One region of the Sinobacterium caligoides genome, then DNA from elsewhere that is predicted to be linked to it. Evidence: predicted binding sites of a transcription regulator. Region 1 holds the regulator's gene; the other holds the start of a gene.
The links. Region 1 encodes FNR, which switches genes on or off when oxygen is low (the NO sensors DNR and NnrR bind a similar motif). Its sites were predicted from a motif close to TTGATNNNNATCAA; they were not measured.
Positions count from the first base shown of each region.

Region 1 (5,933 bases):
CCACCCTCTAAAGCCTGAGCGGCAGGGGCAACAACGGCGGCAACGGCGGCGCTCATCAGTAGCGCTTTGACGTTAAAACTCATGTTCTTCATCCTTATCAAATTTAATATGAAACAGTGGGTTAGAATTTTATAAAACGTATAGTAAGATAATACCCCTACATTTTGTAGGCGATCTTGTGCTGCATCAAAGTTAACAGCTGTTCGTCGAATTGAAGGAAACCTTAACACTTTATAAGTGTCTGTGGATCGTCCGTTTAGACGAATAAAACGGCAAAAATGACCAACTGTTAGCGTTTCGTTAAAGAAGTGCATTGTTGACGCAGCGCATACACACCGCCGACCTCAGCCCAGATAATAGGCCAAGAGTAGGTCCACCTTCAGTTTTACACGGGAATGAGTCATGTCTATTGAGAATCACGCCGCGATCCACTGGGATCACGCCCTCATCAAAAAGTACGACGTCTCTGGACCGCGCTACACCTCCTACCCTACCGCGAACCTCTTTCACGACGACTTTGCTCACGAACAATATATGCAGGTCGCTACCAACGAAAAGAGTAGCATCGCCCCCATCTCGCTTTATATTCACATCCCTTTCTGCGAGAACATCTGCTATTACTGCGCTTGTAATAAAGTAGTCACCCGCGATAAGTCGAAGGCACGTGAATACCTGGAACACCTGAAGAAAGAGATCGCCTTACGCGGCGAGATACACGCTAACCGTCCCGTCACCCAGCTTCATTTCGGTGGTGGCACCCCGACTTTTTTGTCGACCAGCGAACTGACCGAGCTCATGGTATCGCTCGGTCGCCACTTTAATCTGAGTACCGCCGACAGCCGAGAATACTCCATCGAGCTCGACCCGCGTACGGTCGACGACGAGTATATTTCACTGCTCAAAGGGCTCGGTTTCAATCGAGTTAGCCTTGGTATTCAAGACTTCCACCCACCGGTACAGAAGGCTATCAATCGCGAACAAAGCGTTGACATGGTTCAAGATCTTCTTAAGTCCATTCGTCAGTATCGCTTTGACTCTATAAGTTTTGATCTGATTTATGGTTTACCCCACCAATCAGTTGCATCATTCACACAGACCCTAGCAACGGTTATCGCACTTAACCCCGACAGATTGTCAGTTTACAACTATGCCCATCTGCCGGAGCGATTTAAGACCCAACGTTCCATTGATCGCCTCACTCTTCCTACTGGACAGGAAAAGCTAGCCATCATGGAGCACATCGGCAACACATTAACCGATGCTGGCTACGAATACATTGGGATGGACCACTTTGTAAAACCGGACGATGAACTCGCAAAAGCACGCTTTAACGGACGCTTACAGAGAAATTTCCAGGGATATTCGACCTGTCTGGCAACAGATTTAATAGGATTAGGGTCGTCTTCAATCACATCGTTTTCAGACACTTACTCGCAAAACAGTAAAGATCTGACAGAATACTATCGCCTTGTCAACAGCGGGAAATTACCTATTGTTAAAGGTTACCCTCTTACTGTAAAAAATACCCTGCATAGAGAGATCATCATGTCTCTCGCCTGCCGACTAGCATTGAACATACAAGATATTGAACTACTCTTCAGTATTAAATTTGATGAAGAGTTCAATTACTTAATGCCTCGCTTAAGCGAGTTCGAAGAAGATGGTTTGATCGAACTCAGCGACGCATTAATTACGGTAACTGACACCGGTCGATTAATGTTACGACAGATCTGCATGGTATTTGACGAGTACCTCAGCAAAAACAACGCTGGGGGGACAAAATTCTCCAAAGCCATGTAGAACAATTTTAGCGCTGCTGATGGCTCTGCCATCAGCAGCGCAATATTTGTCACTATTCTACAAAGATACTTCAGTACTATTTAGCCGTTTAAGGCAACTTAGATATGAAGAAGGAGAAAAAATGCAACAGATTATGGCTGAAAACCTCTCGGAAAAAAACAATCCTGTTTCTTGCCGAAGCGCATTCCAGACTAAGTGCGGTAACTGTCGCCTTAATAGCATTTGCCTACCTATTGCTCTTCAAGAGCCCGATCTTGATTCTCTTGATCGCGTCATTCATCGCAACAAGCCTTTACGTAAAGGCGAGCACGTATTTCGTGAGAATGATAATTTCACCGCTATCTATGCCATCCGCTCTGGCTTCGTTAAAGCCTATCGTCTAACAGATGACGGAAAAGAGCAGGTTACAGGCTTCTATTTCCCAGGCGAAATTATCGGCCTCGACGGGATCAGCCAAAACAAGCACAGCGTTTCAGCTAAAGCACTCGAAACTGCAGCCATTTGTGAGATCCCATTCGAGGACGCAGAAGCACTGAGCTCTCGCTTCCCAAGCATGCAGCGCCACCTCTTCTCACTCATGAGCCAAGAGATCATTCAAGATCAACAGCTGATCACTCTGCTTAGCAAAAACACTGCTGAAGAGCGTATTAGCGCCCTGATCTTATCGATCTCTGACCGCAACGCTGCACGCAAACTCTCCCCGACTTCATTCCGCCTGCCTATGTCACGCACCGATATCGGCAACTATCTGGGTCTAACGGTTGAAACTGTCAGTCGTGTATTTAGCCGCTTCCAGAAGAACGGAACACTAGAGGTAAACAACAAAGAGATCACCATTCTCGACATCGATCAACTGCGCGGCATCGTCACCTCAGAAGCCTAACCGCAACAGGTCAACCAAAGGCGTCGTCTATACTTTATAGTCGGCGCTTTTTTATGCCTACTGACAACCGAATTTCTTACAACACGCATTATAATTACACTCAGCAATACACCAGCATTAATTGACTCCAAATTATTTTGTAATTATTTCATCACCCCAGCTAGCGCCTTGTATTTTCGCTGACTATGCTATTTTTAAGCGGTAGGTTTGACCGACCCACACTAGGGACGTTAATGGCATCGTTTATTATGAGTCTATCAGCCGAAGAATTAGAGCACTACGTTATTCGCCCGACCCTCAGCGCCTTGGATGTCGAGTCTGAAGGAGCGGTAAAGTTACTATTGGGGACCGCGGCACTCGAGTCCCACTTTAGTCTTAGCCATAGCCACCACTCCATGCCAGATGGCCTAGGCCTTTTCCAAATTACCCCGCAAGCTCACCGGGAGGTATGGGATAACTATCTTGCATTCAGACCTAATCTCGCCAGTAAGGTGCGCGGCCTAGCCAGTCAGCACCACTTCCTAACATCCCCTGATATCGAACTTCGTACAAACCTTTCCTATAGTACCGCTATCGCTTGGATGATCTATCAGTACCACAATGAAACGAACAACCTGCCAATTGATGAAGACGTCAGTAGCATGGGTGAATTATGGGCCCAGCTATTCGAGCACGGTCCGTTACAAGATAAAACAACCTTTATCAACTGTTATCGCAGACTTGTCGGTGAAACTAGACGACCGATAAAACAGCCGATAAAGGCTTCTAGCGAACGGCGAAAATAGCACAGACACCTTTCTCTTTACATCCGGCAGACTGAAACACTATAGGGCGCATCATTAAACCAGCTGTAACGAGCCATCGCTTAACATATTAATCAACGCTATTGCAGGGAGTGCAGCATGGGGTCAATTATCACGATAAAAACACTATCGGCACTCAATCCAACGCGCTTATTGCTATTATTATTTCTACTCAACACGCCTACGCAATGCTTTGCCTCTATCGGTTCCCACAGCCTCCACTTTCGCCTCACACAACAAATCGAGCTCATACTAAACAACACCCTTGAATACGAAAAAAAAGAATACTACATCGTCAAACTAGACAAACACTCCAAAACATTGAACATCCCGGACTGCCGTGGTCAATGGCGTTTCACATTACCGGTAAAAATTGAAGGCAATATCACCATAAGACTGAACTGTGACGCCTTTAACTCTTGGGAAATGTACATACCGATCAGTATCCAGCACCGTATAGCTCCTATCGTTGCCTAGCAAAAGTGCTACTTAACAACCCGCACCATCAACTCTTCTCACCCAAGGAACAGTAGCATTCGACGCGAACAACACCTTACTTTAATCAGTGCTCATCATCTTGATGTCGATATATTCTATTCAACAATGTGTGGAAGGTTTCCGGGAATAACCGCCTGAGGTGATACCCTAAACGAGCCCTCCCTTCTGCAATGACTATATCCTTGCGCCCTTTTTTTAACTGCCCAATCATTTGTACAACAAACTTTTCAACAGCAATACCACCTTCTGTATCTCGGTCCTTGCGGTTGTAACATCGAGCGTCACCTGCTAACGCATTTTCAGCAATCGCCGTTCTTACCCAACCAGGACTAACGACGTGAATATTTATACCTGCCCCAGCCAGCTCAGGGCGAAGGCAGTCCATATAGCCAATAATCGCGTGTTTAGAGGCACAATAACCAGAGCGCATCGGTGCGCCAATTTTTCCCGATACACTGGCCAACGTAACCACCTCTCCCCTTGGGCGCCTTTCGAGCAATGCTGGGGGCTGCTGTAACCACTTATTTACCACCCACTTAGTGAGGCTCACTGTACCAAAGTAATTCACCTCCATGAGCCGGCGGTCGACCTCCTCGATACAATCCATCGCCTTTGAACGCTGACTTATACCTCCGCTATTAATTAATATATCAACCCCATCAATCTCCTCCCACAACACCTCAAAATCTCCACTTGATGGCGTCAAGCCTTCAAGATCAAAAGCAAATACAACTTGTTCACAGGGTGTCTGACAGCGCTGACGAACAACCTTCAGCTTCTCCTCATCACGTCCCGACAAGATCAACCGTTTGGCAAAACCACTCAGCTGTACGGCTAGCTCCGCCCCAATGCCGCTAGAGGCACCAGTTATCCAAATTGTTTTATTCGTAAAATCCATGTAACACCACCCATGTATAAAGACACTAGGACTAAGCAATCGACAAAGGATTTGCTATAACACTAGGACTCAGCCGACACATATTGTTTTTGCCGATAAAGGCTTTACAATTGTCGATAATAATAAACTTTTGATGTCATCATACGTGTACCTACTACAAAAAAACAAATGGCTAACATTCGTACTACTGAGCACCCTGCTCGGTGCCCAGCTATTTGCGGTACATCACCAGCACAATGCCGAAAGCCATCATAACCACCACGATTACACCCTCTGCCTGAGTGTTCATGGCGTACTAACAGCCGCCGTAAACAGCCTACCTGTTACTCAGCTTGCCTCACACTACCTCCACCCCCCTGTAACAAGCTTTATTAGCGCTAACGTTTCACGTTGCAGCAGCTCGTTTCATATCCGCGCCCCGCCCCAATAAGATCTTTTACCTTAAATAAAGCAAAAGACGTAAATAACTGCAGAAACTAGCTCGCCATAAGGCTGGCCAAGGCCTCCTTGCGCTTAAGAAATGTTTCTCGCTGTGCAATTATTAATACGCTACAAACTGCCGTCCCTTAACTGACAGCAGCACGTAGAGATAGGTATTCGTTAATGAATAATAAGATTTATACCGCTATAGCCGCCGCTACTCCCCTACTCTTACAAAGCCCTACCGGCTTTGCTGAGGTCGACGAGAGTAAGTCGTCACAAATAGAAGAGGTCATTGTTTCTGGCTCCATTCTGCGCAATAAGGCGCAAACGGCTCTTCCTGTTACGCTACTCAACGGCGAAGAACTTCATCGCAAAGCCACCAACACGCTAGGTGAGACGCTCGCCGCCACCCCCGGCATCGCCAATTCAAGCTTCGGCCCCGGCGTTGGGCAACCTATCATTCGCGGGCAGCAAGGCTCGCGAGTTCGCGTCTTGCAAAACAGCACTGGCAATGTCGACGCGGCGAGCTCCGGCCCTGATCACGCCGTCACTATCGAACCCGTACTCGCTGAGTCAATTGAAGTGCTACGCGGCCCCTCGACATTACTTTATGGCGGTGGCGCCATTG
Region 1 covers NZ_RKHR01000003.1:867,045-872,977, forward strand. Annotated here, with positions in the region: gene EDC56_RS03955 (OmpW/AlkL family protein) at 1-83, opposite strand, end outside; gene hemN (oxygen-independent coproporphyrinogen III oxidase) at 403-1,800, shown strand; gene fnr (fumarate/nitrate reduction transcriptional regulator Fnr) at 1,922-2,683, shown strand; gene EDC56_RS03970 (hypothetical protein) at 2,932-3,468, shown strand; gene EDC56_RS03975 (hypothetical protein) at 3,586-3,963, shown strand; gene EDC56_RS03980 (SDR family NAD(P)-dependent oxidoreductase) at 4,049-4,882, opposite strand; gene EDC56_RS03985 (TonB-dependent receptor) at 5,486-5,933, shown strand, end outside.

Region 2 (5,933 bases), 320 kb from region 1:
CGCACCGGCAAGCTGAAAGGTGGTACGAAACAGTAATGCACTGATGACTGCGTTTAGCGTCACACCCGCCGCCCGGGATAATGACACCAGCGCCGTCATCGCATCTTTTGTAAACACCGATTCTTTAATCAACGGTTGCCGCTGCGCTAATGGCGCCGCTGCTGCTACCGGCCACACCATGTCCTTGAAGTACTCACGCCGATCAACGCCGTCAGCTTGATGATCAAGCGGGCGGCAGCTGTCTTCTAAACAGGCCCGCTCCGGCAGCGACTCGACACCGCCCTGATCGTCGGCGGTGTTGTAGTAGTTTACGATATCGTTAATCAACACAAAGCAACCAGACCCATCACTCATGCTATGGTGGGTCGTCAGCACCAGGTAACTCTCATCCGAATCGGCAATGTCGACCAGGCGGGTTCGCCAAAGATACTGTGTTTGATCGAGGGGCCGCTGCACCTCATCAGCCATCTCCTGCTCGACCGAGCTGCACTGCTTACGCTGATAACGATGCTGCGAAGCATCAAACATCACATCGTAGATAAAGTGCCAGGTACGCTGCTGAAACTGAATACGGGCACGCAGTAACGGGTGCCGCTGATAGGCACAGTGTATGGCACGCAGTAATTTTTCTGCTGATACCACCCCCTTAATGGTCGCGACATTGCTGATCTGCATCAGGCCGTGATTGTCTTGGTGGGCGATGGCTTGCTTAGCCTCTCGCTGACCGAGTTGACGCATGTTCACTCCTTTTCAAGTTACGCTGTCCACAGCCGGTTTCACCCCGACAGGCTTAGCATTATTTTTAAAAGCAGCCACTAACTGCTTAACCTCATCACCAAACTGCTCTACAAATCGTATCGCCGTCTCTTCGCTAACAAGGGGCCGAGTAAAGTTAAAGTTACAAGTCAGCGAGTCATTAACTGTGGATGCCGCAAACATCAAAAAGAAGTTTGCTGGATATATTGATGCATTAAAGCGGTAGTCAATCAATGCCAAATCACCTTGCTGAAACGCTGCACTTAAGCGTCCGAGGTTTGAAATTATAATGTGCTGGCCGAAACAAGAGCCTGCCTCATTACCTAGCCGGGCAAGAAACGCCATAAGTTCATCATAGGAAATATCATCATTATACCCCACGCTACACTGATACTGAGCTTGCGAGTCTCTTGACATCAGCCACAAGTCATCCGTGTTATTTTTGTCCGCTAAAATAAATCCTGCATCAAAAAATGCACCGAGCTCCCTGCTATCTAATCCACCGACCATTTTTGATCGAACATTTATCGGCACTGAGCTCTTGATGAAGGTTGGTGCATTTTCGACATTGAAAGAAGCCCTAAAAATCAACGCGCTCAACAAGCCATTCAGCGTTACCTTTGAGGCTCGACACATTGATAGCAGCGCAGCAACATCTGCCCCAGAAAACACTAACTCCTTTATCAACGGCATTCGTTGCTGCAATAAAGCGGGTTCTGCTACTGGCCATATGGACGCCTCCCTGTTTTTTTCGACATCACTCATGTCACGCACATTCGCTGACTGCACATAGTAATCTTCTAGGCAGCCTCTTTCGGGAAACGACTCAATAACAACCTCTTTACCGGCAGCAATAGCGTTGTAATAACCTAATATATCGTTAATCAGCGAAAAGCAGGCTATACCATCTGTCATACTGTGATGCGTCGTTAAAATAAAGTAGCTTTGATCGGTTCCAGCAATATTAACCAAGCGTGTACGCCACAAGTACTTATCCTGCGCGATAATATTCTTCATCTCAGCAGCCATCTCTGTCTCTATAGAAGCACGCTTCTTACTTTCATAAGTATGCTGTACAGAATCAAAAGCAACGTCATAAAAAAATTGCCAACAACCCCCTTCAAATTCAATGCGCGCACGAAGAAACGGATGCTGTTGATAGGCACAGTGTACGGCACGCAGTAATTTTTCTGCTGACACCACCCCCTTAATGGTCGCGACATTGCTGATCTGCATGAGACCGTGATTATCTTGGTGGGCGATGGCTTGCTTAGCCTCGCGTTGACCGAGTTGACGCATTTTAAAATCCCTTTTAATTAACCACTTAGAACATTAGATACAATGAGCACAGATACCTCTTTCCCTATCCTTAGAGAATCTTCGGTATTAGCCTCTTACCGTGATATGTATCATTTCACATTAAACAGCCAAGCAATAAACCCACGACGTTGCCAATACGATAAACTAAACAATTCATCACCCCAAAGAGTATGAACACAGGATGTACACCGAGCGATATTCTCTCGCTTTTAACAATAGCGATGGGAAAACAGATTAAGCCGCACGATAACGGTACGGCCAAATTGATATTGAACAACAGGCGCTGCATTCACATGTCAGCGCCTATGCAGTGGCTATTAGAAGTTATAACGACCGTTAATACCAAAGGTACGGGGTTCACCCTGTTGATTGAACTGCTGAGGCATGTAGCCGTTGCGCGGGTCGTTACCGAAGTACAAACCGTGTACGGCGTATTCTTCATTGGTCAGGTTGCGCGCCCAGAGTGTCAGCTCCACAGGGCCCTGTTGATAACTAACGCTGGCGTTAAGCAGGTCGTAGGCATCCAAGGTGTTGTCGTGGTAATAGCCGTAGTACTGCTGATCCTTGCCCTCTAACTCAATACGGCCACTCAGGCGCTCAGTAAACTGTGCCTGGGCACCGACGCTGTATTGATAGCGCGGTGACTTCGCCTGCTCCCGATCGTTGACTTCAACAAAGGCCTCCTGATCGAGGTCGTAGACCGTCATGCCATCGACATTGGTGCGCAATAGACCAAGGCTGGCGAACAGTGACAGCTGTTCGGTCGCAACAAAGTCGAGTTCTAACTCGGCACCGTAGTTGCTCGCACGGCCGGCGTTATCGAGTAAGCCGACCCAGTGAAACTGATTGTTGTTATCGTACGCTGTCAACCAACTCTCCAGTTGAGCATTGTCACGCTGCATATAAAACACCGCGGCACGCAGCTGCAGGCGATCATCGATGAAGGTGCCCTTGAAGCCCAGCTCGGTATTCAGTAACGATTCGCTCTCAAAGCTCAGGCGGCTGTGGAGGAAGTCTTGATAACCGGGCTGCAACATCGGGTAGCTGGAGCTGGCCTCGGTATTCACGCCGCCCGGCTTCTCGCCGCGGGAGACGGTGGCGTAGACAAGATTATCGTTTGCAGTAAAGTACTGTAGGGTCAGCTCGCCGCTGTACAGGTTGTCGCGGTTATCACTGTTAAAGCGGCCGCCATAGACATTGAGATCGCTATAATCGTCGCTGAAGCGCTCGCCACGCAGACCGGCAATCAGGTGCAGACTATCGGTCAGCATGTAATCGATCTGGCCGTAGGCGGCGAGGCGCTGACTATCGTAATCGCTGTTGAACTCGTCATAGTAGTAACGCTCTAACGATTGCTCTCTGTGCTGGCCGTAGACACCAAAGACGGTCTGGTAATCACCCGCCACATCGAGTGCACCGGTGCTGAGCAGGCGCGCATCGAGATCGATCGTCTGGGTGTCACGCTGCAGGCTATCGGTATTCGAGAACCACTCACAGCTCGCAACGCCATCACAGATGTGCGGGTTCGACCAGTCTTCATCGTAGCTGTAATCGTTTTCCGATTGGCTCCAGCTGCTGATGATGTTGAGGTCGTAATCGTCACTGAGCGACCAGGTGCCGTTCATCGCCAAGGCATCGAAGTCGACGCGGTCGTGACCCGGCTGGTCCGACTGGGTATGGAAGTCGTTATCGAGGGAGTAAGCGTCATAGCCGTTATTACTGTGAAAACTCATCGCGGTGAAGTCGATCACCGCATCATCGCCGGCTAGCCAGCGCAGCTTGCCCCGCGCCGAGCTCTCATCGATGTTATTGGTATTGTCGCGGCCCAGGTAGTCGTTCTCCATATAGCCGTCGCTGCGCTGGTGCTGCACGGCGAGGCGGCCGAGCAGGTTATCGGTCAACGGCCCCGACACCGCAGCACCGAGCTCGGCACCACCGTAGTTGGCAACGCCGCCGGTGACAAAGCCTTCAAACTCTTCTGTTGGCGCGGCGGAGGTGATGTTGACCATGCCAGCCAGTGCGTTGGTACCAAAGCGTGTGCCCTGTGGGCCTCGCAACACCTCGACCTGTTCGGTATCCATTAGCATCGCCGCGTTGGCGTTGCCGTTAAGGCTGATACCGTCGACGGTGACGCCGACCGAGGGGAAGTGCTTCGGATCGACAAACTGCTCGAGCTCGCCAATGCCACGCATTTGCAAGAAACGCGCACGCGACGCCCCCGACGAGAAGTTAACATTCGGCGACAGATTTAACACATCCTGCAGGTGCTGCGCGCCACGCGATTCAATATCGGCCACATCAACAACGCTGACACTGGCTGGGCTGTCGAGCAGGCTCGCCTCGCGGAAGTTAGCGGTGACAATCACCTCCTCCAAGGCAAACTCTTCGGCGTGGAGGGGTTGATAGCTGCTGGCGGCCAATACGGCGAGATACAAGGCGTGTCGATTCAATCGTGTCATGGTGGTTCCGAATAGAGAGAGAACCAGATAGCACAGGCGCGCAGGAACGAGTGAACACCTCTTCCTACGCCAGCATTATCTGGATCAGGTACTAAGGGTGCTTCTCAGGCTCGCGCCGCCCCTAAGGATCGTCTTAATAGATAAGGCATATTGTAGCTAAAAACAGCGGCTTTTCCTTAATGCAGCTAAAATTTTATCACTAAGCAACTAACAGATAAGTCATGCGGCAGGCATTTCTGTCTCAGCTATGTCGCCTCCTCCGCTATTATCTGCTGCCGCTATGGCCATATTACTACTGGGTCAGCTTGGCCGGATCTAATAACCCCATTAACTGCTGTCGGCTCAGCTCTGTCTCTTCTTCCGCCACGTCGACGATGTCCCGCCCCTGCTGATAGGCTTTCTTAGCGATCTCCGCCGCCTTGCTATAGCCAATAACGGGGTTTAACGCGGTGACCAGAATAGGGTTTCGCGCCAGTGTCTTTTGCAGCTGCTGCTCATTCACAGTAAAGGTGGCAATCGCCTTGTCTGCGAGCAACTCACTGGCATTCGCCAACAGCCCGATACTCGATAGTAGATTATCGGCTATCATCGGTAACATCACATTGAGTTCGAAATTGCCCGCCTGACCGCCGACGGTGATGGCCGCATCATTGCCGATCACCTGTGCCGCCACCATCGCCGCCGCCTCCGGGATCACCGGGTTGACCTTGCCCGGCATAATCGACGAGCCTGGCTGCAATGCCTCCAGCTGAATCTCCGCAATCCCTGCTAAAGGCCCCGAGTTCATCCAACGCAAATCATTGGCGATCTTCATCATTGTCACCGCCGTCATCTTCAGCTGGCCCGATAGACTGACCGCCAGATCTTGGCTGCTAATGTGGCTAAAGAAGTTGTCGGCCGGTGAAAAGGCCAAACCGGTCATCAGACTAAGCTGATTGTTAAACTCGGCAGCAAACTGTTTATCCGCATTAATACCCGTACCGACGGCGGTGCCGCCCTGCGCCAGCGTCAACAGCTTCGGTACCACCAGCTGAATCATTTCGATATTCTGGCTGACCTGTGTCGCCCAGCTCAACAGGCTCTGGCTCAGGCGCACCGGCATCGCATCCATCAGATGCGTACGACCGGTTTTAATATGGTGATCGACGCTGGCTGCCTTGTGCTCAATCACCTCCTTCAGATGCTGTAGCGCAGGCAACAGTTTCGCCTGTAGCGCCACCACGGCACTGATGTGGATACAGGAGGGAATGATATCGTTGCTACTCTGGCCATAATTGACATGATCGTTGGCGTGCACACGCTGCAGGGCAATCTCCGAGGCCAGTGTCGCCAACACCTCGTTGGCATTCATATTGGTGCTAGTGCCGGAGCCGGTCTGAAAGATATCGACGGGGAAGT
Region 2 covers NZ_RKHR01000003.1:1,186,474-1,192,406, forward strand. Annotated here, with positions in the region: gene EDC56_RS05300 (condensation domain-containing protein) at 1-738, opposite strand, end outside; gene EDC56_RS05305 (condensation domain-containing protein) at 751-2,055, opposite strand; gene EDC56_RS05315 (TonB-dependent receptor) at 2,394-4,535, opposite strand; TPP riboswitch at 4,580-4,668, opposite strand; gene EDC56_RS05320 (class II fumarate hydratase) at 4,828-5,933, opposite strand, start outside.
Region 2: EDC56_RS05305 (condensation domain-containing protein) is a predicted target of FNR. The motif match lies at 2,340-2,353, and genes of this name have one in related genera.